Regions from separate parts of the Priestia sp. SB1 genome, predicted to be linked through region 1. Evidence: riboswitches for the same ligand, from Rfam matches in the RefSeq annotation. Region 1 holds a riboswitch; each other region holds the start of a gene.
What was found. A riboswitch is a leader RNA that binds a small molecule or an ion and turns the genes downstream of it on or off. The one in region 1 is predicted to bind S-adenosylmethionine.
Positions count from the first base shown of each region.

Region 2: it holds a riboswitch for S-adenosylmethionine, as region 1 does, so the genes downstream of both, metE (5-methyltetrahydropteroyltriglutamate--homocysteine S-methyltransferase) here and mtnW (2,3-diketo-5-methylthiopentyl-1-phosphate enolase) in region 1, are expected to answer to the same signal.
Region 3: it holds a riboswitch for S-adenosylmethionine, as region 1 does, so the genes downstream of both, WKH56_RS17540 (Na+/H+ antiporter NhaC family protein) here and mtnW (2,3-diketo-5-methylthiopentyl-1-phosphate enolase) in region 1, are expected to answer to the same signal.
Region 4: it holds a riboswitch for S-adenosylmethionine, as region 1 does, so the genes downstream of both, WKH56_RS24625 (methionine ABC transporter ATP-binding protein) here and mtnW (2,3-diketo-5-methylthiopentyl-1-phosphate enolase) in region 1, are expected to answer to the same signal.

Region 1 is NZ_JBBJSS010000003.1:246,857-254,035, forward strand. It holds gene WKH56_RS11880 (ABC transporter permease) at 1-99, opposite strand, end outside; gene WKH56_RS11885 (sugar ABC transporter ATP-binding protein) at 96-1,601, opposite strand; gene WKH56_RS11890 (sugar ABC transporter substrate-binding protein) at 1,618-2,694, opposite strand; gene WKH56_RS11895 (1,2-dihydroxy-3-keto-5-methylthiopentene dioxygenase) at 2,817-3,332, opposite strand; gene WKH56_RS11900 (methylthioribulose 1-phosphate dehydratase) at 3,348-3,986, opposite strand; gene WKH56_RS11905 (2-hydroxy-3-keto-5-methylthiopentenyl-1-phosphate phosphatase) at 3,983-4,648, opposite strand; gene mtnW (2,3-diketo-5-methylthiopentyl-1-phosphate enolase) at 4,645-5,889, opposite strand; SAM riboswitch class I at 5,970-6,076, opposite strand; gene WKH56_RS11915 (pyridoxal phosphate-dependent aminotransferase) at 6,207-7,179, opposite strand, start outside.
Region 2 is NZ_JBBJSS010000006.1:397,788-404,966, reverse strand. It holds gene araA (L-arabinose isomerase) at 1-1,109, shown strand, start outside; gene WKH56_RS23995 (sugar porter family MFS transporter) at 1,255-2,634, shown strand; gene WKH56_RS23990 (metallophosphoesterase family protein) at 3,075-3,950, shown strand; gene WKH56_RS23985 (hypothetical protein) at 4,108-4,278, shown strand; gene WKH56_RS23980 (hypothetical protein) at 4,537-4,788, shown strand; SAM riboswitch class I at 4,869-4,979, shown strand; cobalamin riboswitch at 5,059-5,247, shown strand; gene metE (5-methyltetrahydropteroyltriglutamate--homocysteine S-methyltransferase) at 5,398-7,179, shown strand, end outside.
Region 3 is NZ_JBBJSS010000004.1:465,214-472,392, reverse strand. It holds gene WKH56_RS17555 (YtoQ family protein) at 1-341, opposite strand, end outside; gene WKH56_RS17550 (ABC transporter ATP-binding protein) at 512-1,423, shown strand; gene WKH56_RS17545 (ABC transporter permease) at 1,416-2,183, shown strand; SAM riboswitch class I at 2,285-2,391, shown strand; gene WKH56_RS17540 (Na+/H+ antiporter NhaC family protein) at 2,477-3,787, shown strand; gene WKH56_RS17535 (hypothetical protein) at 3,827-3,955, opposite strand; gene WKH56_RS17530 (LacI family DNA-binding transcriptional regulator) at 4,080-5,039, shown strand; gene WKH56_RS17525 (transcriptional regulator SplA domain-containing protein) at 5,125-5,373, shown strand; gene splB (spore photoproduct lyase) at 5,486-6,514, shown strand; gene WKH56_RS17515 (hypothetical protein) at 6,666-7,109, shown strand.
Region 4 is NZ_JBBJSS010000007.1:63,172-70,350, reverse strand. It holds gene WKH56_RS24655 (acyl-CoA dehydrogenase family protein) at 1-186, shown strand, start outside; gene WKH56_RS24650 (arsenate reductase family protein) at 302-658, shown strand; gene gcvH (glycine cleavage system protein GcvH) at 794-1,177, shown strand; gene WKH56_RS24640 (YusG family protein) at 1,257-1,502, shown strand; gene WKH56_RS24635 (toprim domain-containing protein) at 1,684-2,034, shown strand; gene WKH56_RS24630 (thioredoxin family protein) at 2,049-2,348, shown strand; SAM riboswitch class I at 2,529-2,636, shown strand; gene WKH56_RS24625 (methionine ABC transporter ATP-binding protein) at 2,768-3,793, shown strand; gene WKH56_RS24620 (methionine ABC transporter permease) at 3,786-4,454, shown strand; gene WKH56_RS24615 (MetQ/NlpA family ABC transporter substrate-binding protein) at 4,472-5,308, shown strand; gene WKH56_RS24610 (carboxymuconolactone decarboxylase family protein) at 5,430-5,795, shown strand; gene sufC (Fe-S cluster assembly ATPase SufC) at 6,034-6,819, shown strand; gene sufD (Fe-S cluster assembly protein SufD) at 6,837-7,179, shown strand, end outside.

The DNA of each region.
Region 1 (7,179 bases):
AAAAATCATTAAGACTGTCCCATATTTGTAAAAAAAGTCGAAAACGCTTATTTTTCTCTTTGGTTTCGCTACAGGTTCTGTTACATACTCCGCACTCATCCTTTTACTCCTCCTGCTGTATAATAAAATAATTTTTCACTAGTTGCTTCTTCTTTGGATAATTCTTTCACGATTTTCCCGTTGTACATAACATAAATTCGATCCGCTACCCCTAGCAGCTCCTCGAATTCACAGGTTGCATAAACAACGCCTTTTTTCTGTGACACAAGCCCTGTAATTAAGTCGAATATCTCTCGCTTAGAGCCCACATCAACCCCTTTAGTTGGCTCATCGAACAACAGTACGTCAGAATCCGTAACAAGCCATTTTCCGATTGCTACTTTCTGCTGATTTCCACCGCTTAACGTTCCAACTGACTGCTCGATAGAATGAGACTTTACGCCAACTTGCCCAGTCGTTTTCTGCGCTTTTTCTTTGATCTTTCCTCGCTTTAGAAACGAATAATTTGTAAAGCGGGACAGACTTGGCAAAACTAAGTTATCGGCAATCGATTCATGAACAAAAATTCCTTCTTTTCTTCGTTCTTCAGGAACAAGAGAAAGACCTTGTGCAATATAATAATACGGCTGCTTATTCAACTTTAGTTTCTTGCCTTTTAACCGAACGCTGCCGCTGACATATTGCTCTAAACCAAATAGACTTCGGCAAAGCTCCGTTTTCCCTGCTCCTACAAGCCCTGCAATACCGACTACCTCTCCTTCTTTTACATGAAAAGAGATATTCGAAAGGCGCCCTGGAAGGGATAATGCTTCTACATGTAAAAGTTCGTTTCCAACTTCTACTGATTCTTTGACCCACTGTTTTACAGAAGACGTTCCTAACATGAGCGTAATGACGTCTTCAATTGATGTATGTGAAGTTTCTTTTGTAGCTACATAGCGTCCGTCCTTTAAAACCGTTAAGCGGTCGCAAATATCAACCACTTCTTGAAGGCGATGTGAAATATAAATAATGCCTACTCCGCTTTTCTTCAGCTCTCTCATCACAGAAAACAATTGTTTCGTCTCTTCCACACTAAGAGGTGCGGTTGGTTCATCCAAAATTAAATAATCAACATTCTGTACAATTGCACGTGCAATAAGCACCTGCTGTTTTTCTGATAGAGTTAGATCAACAACATTTTTTTTAACGGATAAAGAAGAACCAAGTAAAGAAAGAGCTTCTTCCGCTTTCTTATAAATAGATTTCCAGTTTACAAATGTCTTACTTTTCTTAGAAACCTGCACGTCTAACACAATGTTTTCAGCTACTGATAGCGAAGGAATCAGCGCTACATCGACTTCTTGGTGTACAATGCCGATGCCGTGGCTCTTCGCTTCTTTAGGAGAAGAAATAGAGATTTCTCCTCCGTCTTTGTAGATCTTTCCTTCGTACTCGTCGTAAGCTCCGCACAATATTTTCATCAACGTACTTTTACCGGCACCATTGGCTCCCAATAAAGCATGAATTTCCCCTTTTTGAACAGTAAAATCAACTTTGTTCAGCGCTTGAAAAGAACCAAAGTTTTTTGTAATGTTCTTCATTGAAAGCTCGTTCGTCATGTCTGTCCCTCCACTTCTACTCTTTTTTACCCCATTCTTCTACGTACTGACTAAGCTGGTCCATATTAATCGTTTGATTAGGCAAGTCAGTTTGTTTGACTAAAACCGGATCAAAGGAATAATAACGAGGGATCTCTTGACCGGAAATCTTTTTAAGAAGCAGATCAACCTGCTTTTCTCCTACTGAAGCTGGGTTTACAGCAGCTGACGCTTTCCACGGGCTATTTTTTGCCTGCATCATTTGCAGGTCTTCATCAGATAAGTCCACTCCGTATACCTTAATCTCATCTCGTCCTGCTTCTTTAATCGCTCTTGTGACTCCTTTTGCAAATTCGTCCCAAGGTGCCCAAACGGCTGCAATGTCTCCTTTATTTGGATACTGCTTTAATACAGCCGCCATTTTATTTTGAGTGTCTAGAGAGGTGTTGTCTGTTGCGCTTCCAAACGTGGCAATTTGTTTTACATCTGGATAGCGATTCATCATAATTTTATAAATGCTGTCGCGTTTTTCCATCGGTGCAAAGCCTCCAACAAACGCATATACAATATTTCCTTTTCCGTTAATGTCCTGCATCATTTGCTTTAACCCCTGGAGCGCAAGCATATAATCATCTTGGTCAATCGTTGTAACGCCTTCTACTTTTAATTCTACGTCTGTTGCAATAACGGGAATCCCTTTTGCAATCGCGCGCTTCACGCCAGGTTCAAGGGTTTCAGCCCGACCGTGGTCAATCATAATACCGTCAACATTTTGGTTAATAGCCGTGTCTAAATACGCAGCCATTTTAGATTGATCATTATTAGAATCAGAAACGGATAGCTGTACTCCGGCTTTTTTAGCCGCTTTTGTCACACCTGTTATGTACTGAGCAGCGTGAGTGCCTGATGTAAATTCAGAAATAAGCGCAATTTTTGTATCTTTCGTAATCTGTTTTCCTTCTTGCTGTACAGGCTTAGCAGAAGCCGCTTGCTGCGCTGGAGCTGCCTGTGCTTTCTCGTTTAGACTTGGCTGTTCTTTCGTGCAGGCAGCCAGCGCAAAAACTAGAAGTACGAGCAAAGTAAGTGGCCACAGCATTTTTTTACTCTTTTTCATGGTGTTCCTCCTATTATACTTATTATTCATATGAAAATAGTTAGTTTTATAATAATCCAAAGAATACCCCGCTTTTAGATGTAAAAGCGGGGTGATCATGACCTATGCTTTACAAGTAGTTGTTATGCGTAAATAGGTACCCATCCTTCAGTTGTCACAAAAATTCGCACAGCGACTACTTTACGATCTTCCATTAGTGTAAAGTAATGAAGAATGTTTTCTGGTACTGAAATTAAATCGCCTGGCTCTAATTCAACATCAAAAAATTCGCCGTCTTTTCCTTGAATAACAAAGATTCCATGACCGCTTACGATAAAGCGAACTTCGTCATCTGTATGAATATGCTTGCGCTGAAAGTTTTTTAACAATTCATCAATGTTTGGTGTAGATTCCGATAACGAGATAACATCTTGAGCTTTATAGCCGCGGCGTTCAGAAATATCTTTAATATCCTCATCAAAAGCGTTTAAAATTTCTTTTTTTTCTTCATCAGTTAAATCATATTTTTCACGAAGATTTTCTGGAAGTTTTGTAATATCCCAGTTTTCATAAATAACTTCATTGTTTGCCAGAAAAGCTGATACTTCCTCTTGAGTTTCAATTCTTTTATTATTTACATGTAAGCGAATTTGCGCCATTTTTATTTCCTCCTTTTATAAATGCACCTTTGGCTTAATGCCTTTAAGTGATAGTAATTTCACATGGTAGCTAAATAGAAATTCATAGGCTTCTAGCGCTTTTTTTGTTTCAAACGCATTTTTTCCCCATACCGTAATCCCGTGGTTACGAATTAAAATCGCGCCTTGATCGCCTTTTATATGGTGAGAAAATTCTTCTGCTAGTGTCGGAATATCCGCGTAATTCGGAATAATCGGAACAGTAATTTCCGCATCTTCCTCCCAAATACCCAGTGCCTTAATAATTTCTTGGCCTTTGAATGAAATAAACCCTTCATCTCCGTACAGTTCAGAGATCACGTTGTTGTCGATTGTATGTACATGAAGGCTGCACCCAGCATTCGTTGACTCGTAAATCTTAACGTGCAAAAGCGTTTCAGCAGAAGGCTTTAAATGCGTTTCTTCTGCAGGCTTCCCGTATTGATCAACTAACAAAAAGTCTTCATTTGTGCGTTTTCTTTTATCTTTTCCACTTGCTGATACAAAGAAAGTTGTCGGATTTTGATCCACTTTAATCGCTAAGTTTCCGCTTGTACCGAAGAACCAATCGCGCTCTGCCAACTCATCTTTTATATCTGCAAGCTCGTGTAATCTTTGCTGAGCCATAATACTCATGCTTTCACCTCTTCTGTTAATTCTTGTAAATGGCGAATCACATCATAAAAAGTAGAAAAAGGACGATACGGTAGAGATAGCTCTTCGCATTTTTTAATTAAAAAGTCACGCGCAATGACAGTGTCAGCTAATTTGGCAGCCTGCAAATCTGTAATTGAATCGCCAATAACAACCGTATGATCTCTTTCATCTGCAAGATGGCGAATAATCGTTGGCTTACAGCAGCCGCAGTCATTTGTACACTGTTTATCACATGTATGAGGCCACGTAATGGAAATATGCTCACCGGAAAAATCAGATCCGTTGCAGTAGAGCATTTCCTCTGCAACTCGATTTCCCAAAAGCGGTTTTACAAAAAAGTCAATTCCTCCGCTTACAATATAAAGCGGAATATGATGCTCTTTTGTATAGGCAATAAAATCATCAAATCCATCTCGAATAGCAGACGTCTCTAAAATATAAGAAATAATATCTTCCTTTAATTCCACGGGAAGCAAGGCAAACATTTGCCCTACTCCTTCTTGAATGGAGACGCGCTGTGCTAGCACGTCGTCTTTAATACTTTCCCACTCCGGAGGAGCAAATTGTTTCATAATAGCAATAATGTTATCGCTATTTGTGATTGTTCCATCAAAGTCACAAAAGATTTTTAACGATGTCATGCTTTCACCTCTACTGTTCCCCATAGTTGCAAAGCTTTTTGCAACTCTTTTGATTCTTCCGCTTTTTCGGCTAGTGTTTGATGAGAGAGTACTCCATCTATCGCCGCACGGAATGCTTTTCCTCCTCCGATAGCGCCGTCTGGATGACCGTGAACTCCGCCTCCTGCATTAATAATGCTGTCGATTCCAAAGTCCTTCACAAGCTGCGGTACCATTCCAGGATGAATTCCTGCTGAAGGAACCGGGAAAGTCTGCTTATATTTGTACACAGGACGCGTTAATTCGTAGGCAATGCCTGTCGTATCTTCAAGAGAAAGCGCTACGCTTCCGTATGGTGATGGAAACAGTGAGAAATCCGCTCCGGCTAAGCGCAATAGTTTTCCAAGCAGTAATGAATTTGAAAAACCGTAAAACTCTGATGGCGTAAGCGCTCCGCTAACAGCTGGGTGTGCCATAATCGGCAAGTTAATTTCATCATCTTCTCGAAGTGCCTGCAGTACGTCTAACCCGTAAGCAAATACGTTGAATAAAAGAGCATCGGCTCCTAGCTCAGCTGCTTTTCTCGCTTTTTCTTTTAATTCAAACGTTCGTCCCGTTAAATTAACAGCATACAGCGTGCGGTGTCCCGTTTTTTCGTATACTTCATTCAGTACTTTTTTTCCTTCTGTAACGCGAGCTTCAAAAGGTGTTCGTTCACTATCAAACAAAATCTCGTCGTCTTTAACCAAATCCACTCCGCCAAGCGCTTGCTCACGAAGCTGAGTTGTTAAGTACGTCATATCTCTTCCAATTACGCCTTTAAAAATACTCATCACAAGCGGACGGTCATAAACGCCTAGTTTCTCTCGGATACCTTCTATTCCAAAGCGCGGTCCTGGGAATTCAGCTAATAATTCATCAGGAAAATCCAAGTCTAATAATTTCACTTTTCCATCAAGTGATAGTTTTCCGAAAACCGTAACTAAAATAGCCGGTAAATCTCTTGAAAAGTTGGCAGTAGGATAAGCAATTTTGACAATAGCCTGCTTAACCTCTCCGCCTAAATATCCGTTAACACGTTCGCAGTCTTGAAGCTCAGTTACGGATATGACGCGCCCTTTATGCTTTTGAAGCTGCTGTTGATCTAAAAGCGGCAGATCTGTCCATGAGCCGACGGTTAGTCCTAAAGCGATTCCTTCCGCTTTTTTATGAAAATTTCCTTTATTGTCATGTAGTAAGTAGCTTGCAACGATTTCACTCATTATGCTAAAAACTCCCTTGCTGTTTAATATCGTTAATAAAAAAAACCTCTTCTGTAATTAAGAAGAGGCTTTCGTTGCTCTTCTTATCTCTCAGCTGCTGCTGCAAGAATTAGCACCGTGCTTAACATGCGTTAAGTCGGTTGCCGGGCTTCATCGGGCTAGTCCCTCCACCTACTCTTAATAAGAAAGTTGCTATTTATTTAAATTGAATTCGTAGATTATATACTAAATAAAAAATACCGCTAGGATTTATCGGTTATTAATCTCGTTAACTTCTTACATATTAAGCCAACTCAAAAAGGATTGTCAATGCGTTTTTAAAATAAATTTAATTTTTTTATTCGAGATACAGCTTCTCTCATGCGCTCTTCATCCGTCAGCAGTCCTACGCGCACATAGCCTTCACCATATGTTCCGAAGCCTACTCCAGGTGCCACTACAACGTGGGCTTTTTCAAGAAGTAAATCTGAAAATTGTTCAGAAGTATATCCTTTAGGAACTTTTAGCCATGCAAAAAAGGAACCCGCTGGAGATGTAACGTCCCAACCAATTTCTTGAAGCCCTTGAATAAAGGTATTGCGTCTAGATTCATAGCGCTTAACTAAATCATTCACACATTGTTGAGATTCTAACAGAGCTGCCGCTGCTGCCTCTTGAACCGCCCCAAAGAGGCTGACATACATATGATCTTGAAGAAGATTAATAGCTTCTACTACACTTTCATTTCCTACAGCAAATCCAACTCGCCATCCCGCCATGTTATACGTTTTAGAAAGAGTATAAATTTCAATTCCCGTCTCTTTTGCACCAGGAGTCTGTAAAAAGCTGATTGGCTTTTTACCATCAAATCCAATGGCTCCGTAGGCAAAGTCGTGTACCACACAAATATCGTGCTTGGCAGCAAACGCCACGGTGTCTTCAAAAAATTCTGCTGTTGCCACTGCACCGGTAGGATTATTCGGATAGTTTAAAAACATGAGCTTTGCCTGTTCTTTAGCACGTTCACCTATCTCTTCGTATACGGGCAGAAAATGATTTTCAGCCGTGAGCGGCATCACTTCCATCTTTGCTTTTGCAAGCTCTACTCCAGACCAGTAATCAGGATATCCAGGATCCGGAACCAGCACCGTATCTCCAGGGTTTAATAAGCACTGCGGAATTTCTACAAGTCCACCCTTCCCGCCAAACAAAATAGCTACTTCTTTTTCAGGATCCACATCAACGCCATATTCTCGTTTATAAAAAGTCGCAACGGCCTCTTTTAAAAACTGGTGCCCCCGAAATGGAGAA
Region 2 (7,179 bases), on a different contig from region 1:
AATTTAACGAAAGCATTCCTTGGGAAACGATTGATATGGATTTTATGAACTTGAATCAGTCCGCTCACGGTGATCGTGAATACGGCTTTATCAACGCGCGTTTGAACAAGAAAAATAAAATCGTAGTAGGCTACTGGGAGCGCCCCGAAGTACAGCAGCAAATTGCACAGTGGATGGACGTAGCCGCTGCTTATAACGAAAGCTTCAACATTAAAGTTGCGCGTTTCGGTGACAATATGCGCAACGTGGGAGTGACAGAAGGAGATAAAATCGAAGCGCAAATTCAATTTGGATGGACGGTTGACTACTTTGGAATCGGTGACCTTGTTCAATATGTCAATGCCGTTACGGAAGAAGAAATCAATGATTTATTTGCTGAATATGCAGACGCGTATGAATTTGTTTACGGTGATTATTCTGCAGAAGACTGGGAGTCTAGCGTAAAAGTACAGGCAAGCTATGAAATTGCGATTAAACGTTTTCTAGACGAAGGCGGCTACAGCGCTTTTACGACTAACTTTGAAGATTTGTACGGCATGAAGCAGCTTCCAGGTCTAGCCGTACAACGCTTGATGGCACAAGGATACGGATTTGCTGGTGAAGGAGACTGGAAAACAGCGGCGCTTGACCGCCTGCTTAAAGTGATGAGCCACAATCAGTCAACGGGCTTTATGGAAGACTACACGTATGAATTAGCACCCGGACGTGAGTCAGTGCTTCAATCACACATGCTTGAAGTAGACCCGACGCTAGCGATAAACAAGCCAAAACTAATCGTTTCTCCGCTAGGTATCGGCAACCGCGAAGACCCGGCCCGCTTAGTGTTTGACGGTAAACAAGGAGAAGGTGTAGTCGTTTCCATGGCTGACTTTGGCACGCATTACAAGCTGTTAATTAACGAAGTATCGGCATTTGAGCCGGAAGTTCCAGCTCCAAATCTTCCGGTAGCGCGCGTGCTTTGGAACATTAAGCCGAACTTCCAAGACGGCGTTAAAGCGTGGATTGAAAACGGAGGAGGCCATCATACGGTTCTTTCATTAAATTTAACTACGGATCAAATTGTGAGCTATGCAAAGCTTGTGAATTTAGAGTACGTCATTATTAAGTAAGCATCATTACTTCCAAGGGAGCGCTGCTTCCTTGGAAGTGAAAATATAGCGTCAGTAAAAGAACGCCGTTTTTAGAAATAAATGAAAGCGTTTTAAATAAGTGTGGCAGGAAGAAAAACTAAGACAATACAAAGGGGATATAATCATGAGTAAAGTATCAAGTAAGTTTATCTTCTTCTTCGGCTCATTTGCCGGTATTTTATTCGGTTATGATATTGGGATTATTGCTGGTGCAGAAGGTCATATCCGTGAAGCGTTTCATTTAAGTCCGCTCTGGCTGGGAATTGTAGTTTCGTCGCTTATGGGCGGAGCAATTATCGGTTCTATTTTAAGCGGATTATTAGGTGATAAGTTTGGACGAAGAAAGTTAATTTTAATTTCCTCTATCATTTTTCTGTTAGGTTCCATCGGTTCAGCGATTGCACCAGAGGAAATTACGTTAACGATTGCGCGCATCTTTTTAGGTACAGCAGTGGGAACGGCTTCTTCGTTAGTTCCTGCCTATATGTCAGAAATCGCACCTGCTCATATTCGCGGGAAGCTTTCAGGTTTAAATCAGCTAATGATTGTAATTGGGTTATTGTTAAGCTATATCGTAGCCTTTATTTTTGAGCCGGTTCCAAACAGCTGGCGATTAATGCTTGGCAGCGCCGGTATTTTTGCAATTGTCTTATGCATCGGGATGATCAAGCTTCCGGAGTCACCTCGCTACTTAATTAAAAACGGAATGGCAGATAAAGCGCGTGAAGTGCTGCGCACGCTTCGTTCCTCAGCAGCGGAAGTCGAAGCTGAAGTATCTGAAATTCAAAGCGTAGCTGTGCATGAACAATCAGGCATTAAACAGCTGTTTCATAAAAAGTTTCGTTTAGCATTAATTATCGGTGTCGGAATGGCAACTTTTCAGCAAATTCAAGGCTCAAACTCGATTGTTTATTATGCAACAAGCATTGCCCGTCAAGTTGGTTTAGCGCCGCAGGTAGCTGCTGGTTTTACGGTTATTGTTGGGGTAATCTTCGTTGTGACAACACTTATTTTTCTGCAGTTTGTTGATAAATTTAATCGCCGTACTATTCTTACGGTTGGCGGAGCGGGAATGGCTCTTTCCTTTTTTACCCCGGCTATTCTTGGAGCAGTAGGCGTTAATGAATCCGTCGTGAACTGGGTTACGTTAATTGCACTTTGCTGCTTTATCCTGTGCTATGCGTTTTCTTGGGCGCCGCTTACGTGGATCATTGTAGGAGAAATTTTCCCGCTTTCTGTACGCGGAATCGGTGCTGGTATTTCATCTGCCTTTAACTGGACAGGATCGCTTGCAGTAGGGCTTGTGTTTCCTATTTTAGCCGATCAGTTTAGCTTAGGTGTGATCTTTTCAACGTTTGGGATCATTTGTATTCTCGGATTATTCTTCATACGCTTTGTAGTTGTCGAAACTAAAGGGCGCAGCCTAGAGCAAATTGAAACAGACATGGCAGCTCGTTCTGAAAGAAATTCGTTAAGTCCAGTTGAGCGTAATAAATATGTTTAATTGTCGTAAATGTTTCAAATGTAAGGTGCTGAGATAAAAATATTTTAGCCGAAGTGAAAAACGAACCACTAATCAAAGTGTTTGATTAGTGGTTCGTTTTTTATGGTGAACGCAGGTTTCAGCTGTTTCATTTCTTCTAGCAGTTGATTGGAGAGCAAGGCGAAGACTCCTGCGGGGCAACAAGCGGTTCAGCTCATGTCGGCCTTTGCTCGTCTTTGGATTATGCTCCAGCTCTTATTAATAGATACTGAGATTCTAGCTTTTATGTTGTCCTATCCGTGCTTAACAAAATGAAAGAATAGATAGGCTATGGAAACTCATTTAAATGTGCGTTCTTCTTACAAGAAGATAGTGACCTTCATCAGCAAATTTCCATATAAATAAGTAAGCTTGTTTACTTTTAACCAATTTTATTTAGTAATAGGAGGATTAACTAGTTGATGAATTTGACGCTTCATGAACGTTCTGAAAAGTTATTAAAGCAAAGAATTAAACAATTAAATCCGAGAGATCCATTCAACTTTGTTTTTATGGGCGACAGCAGAGGTGACGGACCAAACGATAATTGTTACACGATGAGCGGTGAATTTGAGCTTGTGTTAAAAAAGGCGGTGGAATTGAATCCGCTGTTTATTATTCATGGGGGAGACACCGTGTATACAGGAGAAAAGAGGTATTTGGAGCACTTTGTTAAGGTTGTCGAAAAAATAGCACCAAACATTCCCGTGTTTGTATGCGTAGGGAATCATGATGAATTAAACCTTGAAGAAAGCAACCTCGAAAACTTCAGAGCCACTATCGGAAAAGTGCACTGGGTCATTGATATTCCTGTCTTTAACTTCCGGTGCATCGCATTAAATAATATCATCAGTCCCAAGAATAAAATATATGGATTTACAGATAGAGAGCTGAATTATTTAGAGCAGCAGCTAGAGGATGCTCCTCGTAATACCGTTGTAGCCATGCATGCGCAGCCAAATATTGGCCGGTGGTCAGACCTGGGAGGTTTTCCTGTAACGACTCCTCAAAGTCAAGAATTTTTTGATTTAATTCAAGAACATCGCGTGAAAAAAGTGTTAGTTAGCCACGTGCATGCGTATGACGAGCAGTTTATTAGAAAAAACAGAAACGGGTCGTTTACGCTTGGAAGAGGCACTGATTTTGTATTATCAGGAGGCGCGGGTGCTCCCCTTGATTTTGAACCGCCTTTAATTTTAAATAATTATAATTTTACGGAGTTTTTTGTTAGCCGGTACGACATTTTAGGACCTCTTCTTTGGAAGGATTTTGGACGACCTCGAAGAAGTTGTTTGTAAAAACAAGAAAGTAGAAAGCTAGGTTCAAAAAAAAGAGGCTGGGAAAAAAGGGTTTTAGGCGAAATGAAAAATGAACCACTAATCAAGCATCTTGATTAGTGGTTCATTTTTTTATTAGGGTAAACGTAGATTTCATGTGTATAGGTCTTTCTAGTAGGTGATTGGAGGACAAGACGAAGACTCCTGCGGGAAAAGCGGAACAGGTGAGACCCCACAGGAGCTTATGCGACGAGGAGGCTCAGCGACCGCCCGCGGAAAGCGAAGTCTTATACGGAAATCAACTGCGGTGTCACAAGCGATTCAGCTCATGAATCCCATTTGCCTTTAGATTGGATTCACTTCGTTATGTCTCAACCTCTTTTGGAAAACCGTACGAAACCTTGTAGCAGAAGGCTAAGCCAAGCGTTATAATAGATAGTGAATGATGATATATTCTCTATATTTGTCATATATTTGTATTACATATGTAATTGAAGAAAAACATTCACTTGATATACTGTTTAATGACTTAACTTTATCTTAACATTCACAGTGAAATGCCTGTTTATAGAAACTTAGAACATACACAGCAAATGGAGGAGCTATCATGGCAAACGAAAAGATGCAAGAAGGACTCAATCGTTTTATTAAGGAAGATTTAAATGACCTTTTAGGTAGACTGTTCCCCCTAATGGACCGAGAATGTGCGGAAGAAAAGAGAATGCTTATCGAAACGGCGGTAGAGTACATTTATTCTTCAGGGTATCATCAAGGAGCAAAAGACTTGATCGAAACACATCGAAAAGATGATTACAAATTATTAAGGCAAAAATTAGCGTCAACGCCTCCTGAAAACTAATTTTTTTGAAATTTCTTTTGACAACATAAATGTAAGGTGTTAAGATGACTTTACATTCAAAATATTATAAACAATTAAAACTCTTATTGAGAGAGGCGGAGGGACTGGCCCTGTGAAGCCCGGCAACCATTTAACAATCTTGTTAAAAAGGTGCTACATCCTGCAAAGCGTACAGCTTTGAAAAATAAGAGAGGATTTCATAGATACTATGCCTCTCTATTCATAATAGAGAGGCTTTTTATTTTATGTAAAGGTGTTTTGAATGAACAATTTCATAGAAATGCATCAGGTGCTGTGTAACGAATGTACGCAGCTTAAAAGGGAAGACCGGTGAAAAGCCGGCGCGGTCCCGCCACTGTAATGGGGAGCAACTTATTAACCACTGTTTCATGTTGAAATGGGAAGGGATAGGAAGCGATGAACCTAAGTCAGGAGACCTGCCTGTTGTATGCACTTAAGCTCTACGGGATATAGAGAGGAGTGAGGAATACGTGTTGAGAAAAACAGGCTATCTCAACTTTAGTTAAGTATGCGTATCATCTCTCTTTTCATTTCGAAAAGGGAGATTTTTTAGTTTAGCGATAAAAAAATATACAGGGAGTGGAAAAAATGAGCAGTGTAAAAAGTTCAAATGTAGGTTATCCAAGAATTGGTGAAAAACGAGAATGGAAAAAAGCGCTTGAGCAGTTTTGGGCAGGAAAGCTAGAGAAAGATATCTTTCTTCAGGAAATTGAAGCTCTTCGTCTAGGACATCTGAAAAAACAGCGTGACGCAGGAATTGAATTAATTCCAGTCGGCGATTTTAGCTTATACGATCACGTGTTAGATACAGCCGCTATGTTTGGTTTGGTGCCAAAGCGCTTTGAATATAACGGAGGCCCGGTATCGCTTGAAACGTATTTTGACATCGCGCGAGGAACAAAAGGTGCGGTAGCTTCTACGATGACAAAATGGTTTAACACAAATTATCACTACATCGTACCCGAGCTTGAGGAATGTACGCCGGCACTTGTAGAAAATCGCCCGCTTCAATTTTACAAAGAAGCAAAACAAAAGCTGAATATCAAAGGCAAACCCGTTATTTTAGGTCCAGTAACATTTGTGAAGCTGTCAAAAGGATATAAAAAAAGTGAGTTTAAAAAAGTAGTTGAACAATTTGTTCCTCTGTATGCGACTATTTTAGCTGAGCTTCAGGCAGAAGGAGTAGAGTGGGTACAAATAGATGAGCCGGTTTTAGCTACAACGCTATCAAAAGAAGACCTGGCGCTCTATAAAGAAGTCTATGAAGCTTTGAAAAAAGCGGCACCGAATGTAAAAGTCATTTTGCAGACGTATTTTGACAGCGTAGATTACTATAAAGAAGTAGTTGCTCTTCCTGTTCACGGAATTGGATTGGATTTTGTACATGACCGAGGCGAAAATCTCACGGCGCTTAATAAATATGGTTTTCCAACTGATAAAGTGCTGGCAGCAGGAGTGATTGACGGACGAAACATTTGGCGTGAAAACTTGGACGAACAGCTTTTAACAATCAGTGAAATTGAAGAAGCTGTATCAAAAGACCGTTTGATTCTGCAGCCTTCATCAAGTTTATTACATGTTCCTGTCACGGTGAAAAGCGAAAAAACCATTGAGCCAATTCTAAAAAACGCGCTGTCTTTTGCAGATGAAAAGCTAAAGGAAATCACGCTTTTAACAAAAGCGGTGCAGCAAGGAAAAGAAGCAATTGAAAAAGAAATAAGTGTAAACAAACAGGCGATTCAAGCATTAAATGGATCATCTTTTCGAAATCACCAAGACGTGCAAAAAGAGCTGAAGCAGCTGGACAGCTATAAAGCAGAGCGCCAAGCGCCGTTTGACGTACGTCAACGCGTTCAACAAGAAGCGTTTCAACTGCCGCTTCTTCCAACGACAACAATTGGAAGCTTTCCGCAAACAAAAGAAGTGAGAAAAGAGCGTCTAAAGTGGCGTAAAGGAGAATTGAGCGACAAAGCGTATGAAGCGTACATTAACGCTGAAATCAAAAAATGGATTGAAATTCAAGAAGACATCGGCTTAGATGTCCTTGTGCACGGAGAGTTTGAGCGTACGGACATGGTTGAATACTTCGGTGAAAAATTAGGAGGCTTTCAGTTTACGAAGTTTGGCTGGGTGCAATCATACGGTTCTCGCTGCGTCAAGCCGCCGCTTATTTACGGAGATGTCTCGTACGAGCAGGCGATGACGATCAAAGAAACGGTCTACGCACGGTCTCTAACCAATAAGCCTGTTAAAGGAATGCTGACGGGGCCGATTACGATTTTAAACTGGTCATTTGTGCGTGATGATATCCCGCGCTACGACGTGGCAAATCAAATTGCGCTTGCTCTTAGAAAAGAAGTGGAAGCACTT
Region 3 (7,179 bases), on a different contig from region 1:
TCAGGGCGAACCAAAATTAGCGGTTTATCTAATGCGATGGCTGTCGCCGCATCCATTGCGCTGTTCCACTGTTTGTATTTTTCACCAAATAAAGCAATGACCACATCAGATTTTTTAAGGAGCACCTGCGTGCGTAAATTATTAATTTGAGAAGCAGCTTCATCTTTTAAGACAGCATTAGGCTGTTTTCCTAAAATTTCTTCTCCAATGTTGTCGGAGCGGTCATGGTCTGTCATGGGACCGACAAAGGTAAGGGGAAGGTTTAATTGTTCTGCTTGGTTTTTAATTTCGTCTCGCCAGTTATCGTGAATTTGCCCGGCAAGGTATATGGTTAAGTTCATTATGTAGAAGTCCTCCTCTAACTAAGATTTGTTTTATTTTATCAAATGTAAGCGAATAATACGAATGATTTGAATGGGCTACTTTTCCAAAAATAAGGTTATAGTAGACAAATAGTTAAAAAAGAGAAACAATAGAAGGCGTATTGCTAATTAAAGAAAGGATGTACATGATGACAGAAACAGTGCTACAAGTAGATCATGTCAGTAAAGTAATTGGGAAGAAAACCATTTTGCATGATGTATCCTTATCGGTTGAGCGCGGTGAGATTTTCGGATTGCTTGGTCCGAACGGATCTGGAAAAACAACGCTCATTCGTACCGTCGTAGGACTCATTAAAGAAACAAAGGGAACAATTACCGTCAATGGTTTTCCTTTAAAAGAACAGTTTACATCAGCTATGAAATCAATTGGAGCGATTATTGAAAATCCTGAGTTTTATGATTATCTGACGGGCTATCAAAATTTAAAACACTTTGCGAATATGCATGAAGGGATCACAGCAGAACGCTTGGATGAAGTGATTGCGCTAGTAAAGCTTGAAAACAGCATTCATGCAAAAGTGAAGACGTATTCCCTTGGGATGAGACAGCGTTTAGGAGTAGCTCAAGCTATTTTACATAAGCCTGCATTGCTTTTACTAGACGAACCAACAAATGGTCTAGACCCAGCGGGAATGAGAGAATTTCGTACATATTTACAAACCCTCTGCAGGGAAGAAGGTATTTCAATTTTAATCGCGAGCCACTTATTAAAAGAAGTGGAAGCATTATGTGACCGCGTTGGTATTATTCAAAACGGCGAGTTAAAAGCTGTTCAAGATCTATCTCCAAATCGTCAAGATCAAGGGATGTATGTAGAATTTGAAGTATCTGACGTGCAACAAGCAGCGGATCTTTTATCTCAAGAATTCCAAGTAACAATAAAATCCGATAGTATTGATGTAGTGATTATGAAAGAACAAATTCCAGCTGTGAATAGAAAATTAGTGGACAGCGATATTTTAGTCTACCGAATCACTCCTGTTTATGAGACGCTTGAAGATTCGTTTATGTCCGTTACGGAGGGAGAGCACCATGCTTAAGTTAATTCAAAATGAACATATGAAATGGTTTTACAAAAGAAGTACAAAAGTCACGTTTATTACAATCGGCATCTTAACTCTTTGTATGGCTCTTTTAATGAAGAAAGTAGCAAACAGCGCAGGAACGGAAGACAACATATTGAATTTCCTGTCATTTAGTGCAGGCATGCTGATCCTCGTTCAATTTTTCGCGCTTGCTGTTGGAGGATCAATGGTTGCAAAAGAGTTTGAAGCGGGTACCATTAAGCTTCTTTTAATTCGCCCTGCTAGACGTTCAACGATTTTAACGTCCAAGTACATAACGCTCATTTTAATTAGCTTGTATTATTTGCTGAGCTATTTGCTTTTTTCGTTTGTATGGGGAGCATTGTTCTTTGGATTTGCCAGTCTAGAAGGAGATGCGCAGCTGCTTAAAAACATTACGCTTACGTATGACAGCGCGTATATGGAAACGTTTATGATGATGACGTTCGCATTCATGCTGTCGTCTTTATTTAGAAACAGCGCGCTTGCTTCAAGTCTAGCTATTGTCGTAAGTATTGGGGCGAAAGCAGTAACTGGGATAGTATCACAGTTTGGTCTATGGTGGGGGAAATTTTTACTGTTCGCCAACACAAACTTTGTGCAGTATATGGACGGAATGAAGACGATGTTTGACGGAATGACAATTCCATTTTCAATCTTCATCTTAGTTGCACACTTTGTCTTCTTTATGGGCGTAGCATGGGTGGCGTTTTTAAAACGTGACGTAGCTAATTGATGTGAGAATTTTCACACTATATATTTTTCTAAAATAGCATTTGACAATTAAATAAAAAGAGATTACAGTAGTGAAAGACTATTTTTAAAACAACTACAAACTTCTTATCAAGAGAGACGGAGGGACTGGCCCTACGATGTCTCGGCAACTGGCTGTACGCAGTGCGGTGCCAAATCCAGCAGACGATGTTTCGTTTGGAAGATGAGAAGGGTAATCTTATGATACAAATAAGAGACCTCTTCTTATCAATAAGAAGAGGTCTTTTTTTATTACGTAAACAAGAGGTGTTAAGAATGGAACAACAAAAAGGAAACGGCTGGGCGCTGTTACCGCTGGGCGTCTTTTTAGTCCTGTTTGTCGGATCAGGAATTATAACGGGAGATTTTTATAAGCTGCCTGTATTAGTAGCTATTATCATTGCAGCCATTGTGGCGCTGGCTATGAACCGCAAAGATTCACTTAATGTAAAAGTGGAACGCTTTGCTAAAGGAGCAGGGCATCCTGATATCATTATTATGGTACTTATTTTTATTTTAGCAGGTGCTTTTTCAGAAGTCGCTAAAGGCATGGGAGCTGTTGATTCAACGGTAAACTTAGCTCTGTCTGTGCTTCCGCAAAGCTTAGTGGTAGTCGGAATCTTTGTTATTGGCGCATTCATTTCAATTTCGATGGGAACGTCAATGGGAACGATCGCTGCGTTAGGGCCTATCGCTGTAGGAATCAGTGAGCAGGCGCATGTATCCATTACATTGGCAATTGCTGCTGTTGTTGGTGGTGCAATGTTTGGAGATAATTTATCCGTAATCTCTGATACGACCATTGCGGCAGTTCGTACGCAAAAAACAAATATGTCAGATAAATTAAAAGTAAACTTTTTCATTGTCCTTCCTGCAGCGATTGTTACAGTGATTTTATTACTTGTAATGACGCTAGGCAATACGTCATCAGTAGAAATTAAAGATTTTAGCTGGTTTAAAATCTTGCCTTATGTCGGCGTACTCGTTGCTGCCATATTTGGTGCAAACGTATTAAGCATTTTAACCGGAGGAATTGTATTAGCCGGCGTAATTGGATTAGCTGACGGAAGCTACACGCTTTCTTCTCTTGCTAAAACTGTGACAGAAGGTATTGGCGGAATGTCGGAATTAATTATTTTATCTCTTTTAATTGGCGGAATGGTTGAACTCATTCGCTATAACGGCGGTATTCAGTTCTTATTGAACCTATTAACACGACGCATTCAAACAAAAAAAGGCGGAGAATTCAGTATCGCGGGATTAGTAAGTTTAACCAATTTAGCCACGGCTAATAACACGATTTCAATTATTACAGCAGGTCCGTTAGCGAAAGAAATCTCTGATAAGTATTCAATTGACAATCGTAAATCAGCCAGTCTGCTCGACTTGTTTTCATGCAGCGTTCAAGGGCTTATCCCTTACGGTGCACAAATGCTTCTAGCAGCAGGATTTGCTAAAGTTTCACCGATTGAGGTTATTCCATTTACATTCTATCCAATGTTAACAGCGGTTTGCGGTATCATTGCAATTGTAATTGGCTTTCCTCGTTTAAATAAAAAATCAAAATCATCTAAAGAAGCTGCGTAATATCAAACCCTTAAAAAGAACATTCTTTTTAAGGGTTTTTTACTGTTTGAAAAAATCAGTCTGCTTTTTTTCATCTAGCTCCTTCCAAAGTGTCTCATTTTGTTTAAGTGCATAAGCCGCTCCTCCGATTTCAATTCCGCATAATAAAATGAATAATAAAATACCCATGATATGACCTCCTTATATAAGTGAATAAAAACATGATTGTAACGGGTTTAGCTTATTGCTTTTTCACTTTATAATGAGAATAAAGTATGAAACGCGTTTCAGCGCAAGAGAAAAAGGTGAAAACATGACAAATATCCGAGATATCGCAAAAAAAGCTGGTGTATCTGTTTCGACCGTGTCACGGGTTTTAAATCATCATCCGTATGTAAAAGAAGAAAAGCGCCGTCTGGTAGAAGAATTAATTCAAGAACTTAATTACGAACAAAACATTAATGCCGTTCACTTATCAAAAGGGAAAACAAATATGATTGCCGTCGTCTTGCCTTTTATTAATCATCCTTATTTCAGTCTGCTTTTAGAAGGAGTGGCCTCTCAAGCGTTAGAAAAGCAGTATCAGCTTGTTATTTGTCAGACGAACTATGATGTAAAAAAAGAAGAAGAAGCGCTTCATATGCTAAAAACAAAGCAGGTTGATGGAGTGATTATTTGTTCTAGAGCAAGCAGCTGGAGCACGATTGAATGCTATCAGCAGTACGGGCCGATAGCCGTGTGCGAAAACGTACAAAATCGTTCTATTCGCTCCGTATACGTTGATCATTATGCAGCTTTTAAGAAAGCGCTCATGTATTTAAAAGAAAAAGGATATACGGATATTGGCTACTGTATTGGAAGAATGACGGGTACAAATAGTCAACAGAGGCAGCAAGCATACAAAGAATATGTAGAAAGAATAAATGAGCCTTATCATCCGGAATGGGTGTTTCAAGGCTGTTTGAACGTGACAGATGGTGAAAAAGTGGTAAAAAAATTGGTGCAGATGAAAAATCGGCCTCAGGCGCTTTTAGTAACAAACGATCAAGTCGCTATTGGTATAAAAGCTCAGTGCGAACAAGCGGGTATATCAGTTCCAGGCAATTTAGCTATTATTGGTTTTGATAATCATCCGCTTTCTTCTTATTTACAAATCACAACGATCGAACTTCCTCTCAAAGAAATGGGCGAAACGCTTTTTAAACTAGTCAGGAGCAAGGATCCTCAAAAAATTGAGCTTCCTTTTCGGTTTATTGAGCGTAAAAGCGTATAAATTCTTGATGATCTCACCACGTGTTTTTATCGGATAAAATGAATAAAAGCGGACATCATACGAGTAAAGAAAGAAGAAAAGGATGATGATTGTGGAGAAAAAAGAATATCAAGTAGGAGATCAAGTATTTGTTATTTACCGAAATCCTCATACGGCAAACGTTGCCAATATTAATCAAGCTGAAATTGTTGAACATCCTGAAAATAAAGGTGAAAAAGCGCTGTTTCTGCATGAGTCTTATCATTTGTTAGCTGAAGATGATGCTGTGTATTCAACGTATGAAGAAGCAGAGAACATGTATAACAAGATATTTGATTATGAACAATATGATTGACGAAAGGCTCTCTTAAATAGAGAGTCTTTTTTGATGTGGAAAATAATTACCATGGATAGAGTCTTTTTATTTTTCAAACGCTATTAGTATTAGAAAAAAGGAAGTGTACATGATGATAAAACCTTTTGTACCTCAATTAGTATACATTGAGCCAGGGGCAATGGAGTACCCGCTTGGTGTTCAATTAAAAGAAAAATTTGAGAAGATGGGAATTGAGATTCGTCAAACAACTTCTCATAATCAAGTGCGTAATATACCGGGAAAAAATGATTTGCAAAAATACCGCAATGCCAAGTCCACTTTAGTAGTTGGTGTGCGTAAAACCTTGAAATTTGATACATCTAAACCGTCAGCTGAATATGCAATACCTTTTGCAACAGGGTGTATGGGGCACTGTCACTATTGTTATTTGCAGACAACAATGGGAAGCAAACCATATATTCGCACGTACGTGAATGTGGAAGAAATATTAGGTCAAGCAGAGCAATATATGCAGGAAAGAGCCCCTCAAATAACGCGATTTGAAGCGGCTTGTACATCTGATATCGTAGGAATTGATCATTTAACACATTCATTAAAGCGCGCGATTGAATATTTTGGGGAAAGTGAACTAGGTCAACTGCGCTTTGTGACTAAGTTTCATCACGTGGATCATTTATTGGATGCTAAACATAATGGTCGCACGCGCTTTCGCTTTAGCATAAACGCAGATTATGTTATAAAAAACTTTGAACCTGGTACATCTCCTCTTGATTATCGGATTGAAGCTGCTAATAAAGTTGCAAAAGCCGGATATCCACTTGGCTTTATTGTGGCGCCTATTTACATTCATGAAGGTTGGCAAGAGGGATACCGTCAGCTGTTTGAAAAGCTTGATGCTTCTATACCTGAAGAGTCAAGAGATGATATTACGTTTGAAATGATTCAGCATCGCTTCACCAAGCCGGCCAAACGGGTGATTGAGAAAAACTATCCGAAAACAAAGCTTGAGATGAATGAAGAAGAGCGCCGCTACAAATGGGGGCGTTACGGGATTGGAAAGTATGTATACGCAAAAGATGAAGAACAAGAATTAAGAGAGACGTTGGAATATTACATTGATCAGTATTTTCCAAATGCGAAAATCGAGTATTTTACGTAATTATTCTACAGTAATTGAAGAGTTATTTTGACATCTTAGTCGAGATAGCTTTTCAATTTTTAATGTGAAAAATAAATTGGTTGCTAATAAGCTGAAAAAAGAGGTTATTTGTATCTCTTGTCGTATTACATACATAAGGGAGGTGACTGAGATGTTAAAAAATGAAGAGTTTGCGCTAACAAAAGAATTAACAAAAGAACAGCAAGAAGCTGCACGAAATTTTATTCAAGTGTTGTTCCAAGAAGATTTATCTGAATTTTGGAACATATTATGTGATATCGATAAGTCTCGTATTTACGGCTTGTATGAAGCAAACCACTATTACGATTCGGATGTTGAACTACATGGATTTGTACAAGAAATTAGAGATAATGTAAGAGCGGTTTATGCGCCTCTTCAAGGGCAAGGAGGTATTTCGACGAAAGTTCGATATACAAGCGAAGGAAAGATGTATGTATACATATTAGGAAGTGGTGAAAACCCGAGGGTATATCCTGTTGGATTAATGCCTGAGACCTACATTGAAGAAGAACGTTTTTCTCAGCGTCTTCAAATTAGCATTTATAACGATGAGTTTCGAAACGTTGCGCTGTAAATTATATATAAATGGAAAAATAAAGAATAATAAAATTAATTTGTTAAAATAGCAATATTTGGGGTATGTA
Region 4 (7,179 bases), on a different contig from region 1:
CAAGAAGCATTTAATCGAATCGAAGCAGATGCAAAAGAAACGTTAATTGGCGTTGAACAAGGTGATACGCTTAGAGTCATGCTTTCGTCTCTTCGCAAATTAACTCGCTATACACCAATCAATGTAATTAGCGTAAAGCGCGAGGTTGCAAAAACGCTTCTAGAAGTAGAGAAATTCACAGTTTAAGGAAAAAGGAGCTCGTTTTGCGAGCTCCTTTTTGTTTAAGAAGCCTCTATCTAGGTAAATGATAAAGGATGTGTTAAAATACGAAAAAAGCTTAAAATAAAGGGTGGTTGACGAAATGTCATTATTTTTTTATTCATATCCAAAGTGCGGTACGTGCCGAAAAGCAAAGAAGTGGCTCGATGATAACGGAGTAGCATATGAAGAAATTCATATTGTAGAAAATCCGCCAACAAAAGAGCAGCTGCAAGCTTACTATCAGAACAGCGGCCTAGAATTAAAAAAATTCTTTAATACAAGCGGTAAAAAATATCGCGAGTTAGGTCTTAAAGATAAAGTAAGCAGTGCGAGTGAAGACGAACTTCTGTCTATTCTTGCGTCAGATGGCATGTTAATTAAGCGTCCGCTGCTAACAGATGGACAAAAAGTAACGCTTGGTTTCAAAGAAGAGCAGTTTGAGGACGTGTGGAAGTAAGTTTTCAAATAGAAAATTTTTACCTTTTACGTTACACTGTTAATAGGAAGTTATTTTAGGTTGTAGAAAGTGTTCTCCACGTTGAAGGCGCTTTTTATATAAACAAATTACGATACATATTTTGGAGGGATTAAGATGAGTACACCAAAAGATTTGCGTTATTCTGAAGAGCATGAATGGGTAAAAACAGAAGGAGACGTTGTCCGCGTAGGTATTACACATTTCGCTCAAGCTGAGCTTGGAGACATCGTATTCGTTGAACTGCCAGAAGTAGGAGCAACAGTAGAAGCTGACGAGCCGTTTGGTAGCGTTGAATCAGTAAAAACAGTTTCTGAGCTTTACGCACCAATTAGCGGTGAAGTTGTAGCAGTAAACGACAACTTAGGCGATAGTCCTGAACTTGTTAATGAATCTCCATACGAAGAAGCATGGATGATTACAATCAAACCATCTGATGCTTCTCAAGTAGACAAGCTGATGACAGCAGAGCAATACGAAGAAATGACAAACGAAGGATAATATTCCTCCATAAATTGTCTTTATGAAAAGTTTTTGACTGGACACTCTATTAGTAAACAAGCTAAAGGAGTGTCTTTTTATGTTTGAAAAACAAAAAATGGACGTTACAGATCGCGTTACAGCTAAATTTCATGACGGCGGTATGAAATTATACGTTGATAAGCAGCCAATTGGTGAAGTTAGCTACGGAACAAGCGGCAATGAATACCGCTTTGAAGAAGGATATTCGCAAGAAAATAATAAGTTCTATCAATACGCGGACGTACAAAAACAAGGTGAAACGCAAAAATATACAGACTGCGATGAAGAAGCAGGATGGTGCTAAACAGTGGCAACTGCCGCTGTTTTTCTTGTTTTATAGGGATAATATGGCCTAAACTGCCTTTTAAAAGAGTTCTTTCTTGCAAATTTCTTTTAAAAAACAGGTGAACTGTGATACATTAACGAATATTGTATAGCATAAAGAAATGATGTTACTATACAACTGACGATTATGGGTGATGAAAATGGGGCTAATTGAAATTGAAAAAGTAATTATTGTCGAAGGAAAGTCAGATAAAAAGCGTATTCAAGATATCATTCGAGAACCAATTGAAATTATTTGTACAAACGGTACGATTAGTTTATCAAAGCTGGATGAAATTATTGACTGTACGTTTAACAAAGAGGTATACATACTCGTTGACTCTGATGATTCAGGGAATAAGCTGAGAAAACAATTTAAACGAGAGCTTCCGGAAGCAGAGCATCTATATATTGATAAAATGTACCGAGAAGTTGCTGCCGCCCCTAGACATCACATAGCAACAGTATTGCTGAGTGCCAATATCGATGTTAATGCAGAATTTTTAACATAAAAGGAATGAGCAACATGCAAGAATGGAGCGAAAAACAGCTGGATGATCAGTTAAAAGAAGGAGAAAGAGCCTTTATCTTTTTCCATACGCCTTTTTGCGGGACATGTCAGCTGGCAAAAAAAATGTTAACCGTGGCAGAAGCGATGCTGCCGGATGTAACCATCGGAATGAGCAATTTGAATTATATGCCTTCAAAAGCAGAATTATTTTCTATTGAAAGCGTACCTTGTTTGATTGAAGTGGAAAATGGTGAAATGGTAAAAAAACTCTACGCGTTTCATTCCATCGAGCACGTACTCGAGGAGCTTCGATAATCAAACGTTTGTTTAAAATGAAGAAGTGGAAAGAGAGCGAACCGTTGGGGCTGTTGAAATCTTGGGATATTATCCCAAGAATAAAATCTGTTGACAGCCTATCTGACACATGCTAAAATCACACTCATGAATGTTCATAAATGAATGAATATTTCCTAAAAACAAAATAATTGTTGCGAACTCTTATCAAGAGAGGTGGAGGGACTGAGCCCTGTGAAACCCGGCAACCGTCAGACTAACTGAAATGGTGCCAATTCCTGCAAAGCTATGCGCTTTGAAAGATGAGAGAAAGGATTAAATATCGAGCCTTTCTGTCATGCGCAGAGAGGCTTTTTTAATGGGGAAAATTGTTTTACGGCTTTTTCATCCTATAGGGCAACCTAACATAATTAAGTTTTTATTAAAGAAGGTGAAGAAATATGATTACATTAACAGACGTTACAAAAATTTATCAGGCCAAAAGCGGTCAAGTAACAGCTGTTGATAATGTGAATCTAACCGTTAACCAAGGTGAAATTTACGGAATTATTGGTTATAGCGGAGCGGGGAAAAGTTCTTTGATTCGCTTGCTAAACGGATTAGAAACACCAACGACAGGAACGGTCGAAGTAGCAGGTAATGATATTGGAAAAATTAAAGGCGGAAAACTCAGAAAAGCTAGACAAGAAATTAGTATGGTATTTCAGCACTTTAATATCTTGTGGTCGCGTACGGTACGAGAAAATATTGCCTTTCCGTTAGAAATAGCAGGGATTTCAAAAGAAAAAAGAATGAAACGAGTGGACGAACTTATTAAGCTAGTCGGGCTTGAAGGGCGTGAAGATGCTTATCCATCACAGCTTAGCGGCGGACAAAAGCAGCGTGTTGGGATTGCTCGAGCGCTAGCGAACAATCCAAAAGTATTGCTTTGTGATGAAGCAACATCAGCGCTTGATCCTCAAACGACAGATTCTATTTTAGATCTGTTAGTAGATATTAATGAGAAGCTAGGGTTAACCATTGTATTGATTACTCATGAAATGCACGTCATTCGTAAAATTTGTCATCGAGTAGCCGTTATGGAAAATGGGGCAGTAGTAGAAGAAGGACAAGTGCTAGAAGTATTCAGAAAACCTAAGCAGCCGATTACAAAACGATTCGTTCAACAGATTTCTGAACCAGAGGAAACGTTTGAAACGATTGAACAAGTAAAAGAGCTGTATCCAAGCGGGCAAATTATTCAGCTGACGTTTGTTGGCGGAAAAGCAGAGCAACCGCTCATTACAACGATTTTAAAACAGTTTGATGTAACGATTAATATTTTGCAAGGAAAGATTTCTCATACACAAACAGGTTCATACGGGACGCTGTTCGTTCATTTAGACGGAGAATTAACAGAAGTTGAAAAAGTCATTGCATACATTCATGAGCAGCAGGTAGAAGTGGAGGTAATGACAAATGCTTGAGAAACTATTTCCAAACGTTATTTTAGATGATTTTATTCAAGCGACAAATGAAACACTATATATGACGGCTATTTCAGTTGTAGCCACATTTGTTCTAGGTATTTTATTGGGCCTGCTTTTATTTTTAACGTCCAAAGGACAGCTTTGGCAAAACAAACCTTTATATGCCATTGTGTCGGCGGTTGTAAATATCTTTCGTTCCATTCCATTCATTATTTTAATTGTTTTACTGATTCCATTTACCAAAGCATTGGTAGGAAGTATTTTAGGCGCTAATGCAGCGTTACCGGCTTTAATTGTTGGAGCAGCACCATTTTATGCGCGTCTTGTAGAAATTGGTCTGCGTGAAATTGATAAAGGTGTTATTGAAGCTGCTAAATCAATGGGAGCCACAACAAGCACTATTATCTTTAAAGTGCTGTTACCTGAATCGCTGCCAGCTTTGATTTCCGGTTTGACAGTAACAACCATTGCGTTAGTAGGCTATACGGCAATGGCGGGTGTGATTGGAGCTGGAGGTCTTGGAAACCTTGCATATTTAGAAGGATTCCAGCGCAGTCATAATGACGTAACGCTAGCCGCTACGATCTTAATTTTGATTATTGTATTTATTATCCAACTTATTGGAGATGCGATTACTGCAAAAATTGATAAAAGATAAAGGGAGGATTATTTATTATGAAAAAATGGCTTTCAGCTTTAGCATTAACATCTGCGCTAGTAGTAGGATTAGCGGCGTGTGGATCTAACAATGGATCAAAAGATGAAAAGAAAATTGTCGTGGGTGCATCTAATACGCCTCATGCTGAAATTTTAGAACAAGCAAAACCTATTTTGGAAAAACAAGGAATTGATTTAGAGATTAAAAAATTCCAAGATTACATCTTACCGAACACAGCTCTTGCAAACAATGAAATTGATGCAAACTACTTCCAGCACGTTCCTTATATGAATTCAGTGCTAAAAGATCATAAAGGTGAAAAAGGGTATGATTTCGTAAGTGCCGGTGCCATTCACATTGAACCAATTGGTATCTACTCTAAAAAATACAAAAGCTTAAAAGATCTTCCGAAAAACGGCACAGTTATTATGCGTGATGCAGTAGCAGAGCAAGGACGTATTTTATCGATTTTTGAAAAAGCTGGCGTGATCAAATTAAAACCAGGCGTAAAGAAAACAGACGCACAAATTAAAGATATTGTAGAAAACCCTAAGAATTTAAAATTTAAAGCCGATGTTGAAGGCGGATTGTTACCTCAAATGTACAAAAACAATGAAGGTGACGCTGTTGTTATCAATGCTAACTATGCTATCGATGCTGGTTTAGATCCAGTAAAAGATCCAATCGCAGTGGAAAGCAAAGAAAATAACCCATATGCAAACATCATTACGGTTCACAAAGGTGACGAAAATAAAGATACAGTGAAAGCTTTAGTAAAAGTTCTTCACTCTAAAGAAATTCAAGACTACATTAAAGAAAAATACAAAGGCGGAGTATTGCCGGTAAATAAATAATAGAAGAAAAGCACTTGCCCACTCTGGGCAAGTGCTTTTTTGTATGCATCAAAACGAATAACTCTTATTTTTCTCACGCATACTAACCGTGAAAACTTTACTGATGATGGGAGCTGACGTTATGCAGCAAGAAGCACGTCATTCAACTGAGCAAGCACTTCATGATTATAAAATGGGTGTTGGGAAATTTAGCGAAAAATTGCCGGAAGTAACAAAAACGTTTAATGCGTTTACTGAAGCATGTTTTGGAGAAGGTTCTCTTTCTAAAAAAGAAAAGCAGTTAATCGCGCTAGGAATCAGCGTAGTAGCTCAAGACGAGTACTGTATGATTTATCATACAAAAGGCTGCATTGATCAAGGTGCAACTGAGCAAGAGATTTTAGAAGCATGCGGAGTATCAGCGGCATTTGGCGGAGGCGCAGCGATGAGTCAGTCCGTTACGCTTGTCCAAGAGTGTGTTTCAGAACTGACTAGCCACACGCACTAAGTAAATAAAGCGGGTAAAAAGCTTGTCTTAGAAGGCTCTATCGAGTCTTTTAAGGCAACTTTTTTATGAGTGGATTTAGTCTTAAAAAACGTACATAATGGTTTAAAACCTTTTGGGTCAAAAGGTTGCTATAAGTTTTCATTTGTTATAAGATTGTAATGAGAATAAAATGAGAATAATTAAAAAGATATAGGTATATCGTTTTTTACTATATACGTCTATAACTGGAGGTTTTAATATGGCAGGGTCAACTTTAACAATTAAAGATCTTCATGTTGCAATTGAAGGTAAAGAAATTTTAAAAGGTGTTAATTTAGAAGTTAAGGGCGGCGAAATCCATGCAATCATGGGACCAAACGGTACTGGTAAATCAACATTATCTTCAGCAATCATGGGACATCCTAAATACGAGGTTACACAAGGAAGCATCACGCTAGACGGCGAAGATGTACTTGAGATGGAAGTAGATGAGCGCGCTCGTGCAGGTCTATTCCTAGCGATGCAATATCCAAGTGAAATCAGCGGGGTAACAAACGCAGACTTCCTACGTTCAGCAATTAATGCTCGTCGTGAAGAAGGCGAAGAAATTTCACTAATGAAATTCATCCGTCAATTAGACAAAAACATGGATTTCTTAGAAATGGATCAAGACATGGCTCAGCGTTACCTAAACGAAGGTTTCTCTGGCGGTGAGAAGAAGCGTAACGAAATTCTTCAATTAATGATGCTTCAACCAGGAATTGCAATTTTAGATGAAATCGACTCTGGTTTAGATATCGATGCGTTAAAAGTTGTATCAAAAGGTATTAATGAACTGCGCGGCAGCGAGTTTGGTTGCTTAATGATCACTCACTACCAACGTTTATTAAACTACATTACACCAGATAAAGTTCACGTTATGATGCAAGGTCGTGTTGTAAAATCAGGCGGACCAGAATTAGCGCAGCGTCTAGAAGCAGAAGGTTATGACTGGATCAAACAAGAATTAGGTATTGAAGACGAAACTGTAGAGCAAGAAGCTTAAGAGTTAGGAGGATCTCTATGACTATTGATACGAAATTACCATTTGATCAAGAGTACATCAGCAGCTTTTCAAAAGAAGCTAATGAACCAAGTTGGCTGCTAGATCTTCGCTTACAAGCTCTTGCGAAAGCAGAAGATCTTGCACTTCCAAAGCCAGATAAAACAAACATTTCGAAATGGAACTTTACTGCTTTTGACAAGCACACTTCACAGGCAAGCACAATCTCATCTGTAGACGAGCTTCCAGAAGTGGTTAAAGCACTAATTGATACAGAAGCGGTTAAGAATCTATATGTTCAGCGTGACCAAACAGCTGCATACTCAACGTTAACAGAAGAGCTAAAATCTCAAGGCGTTATCT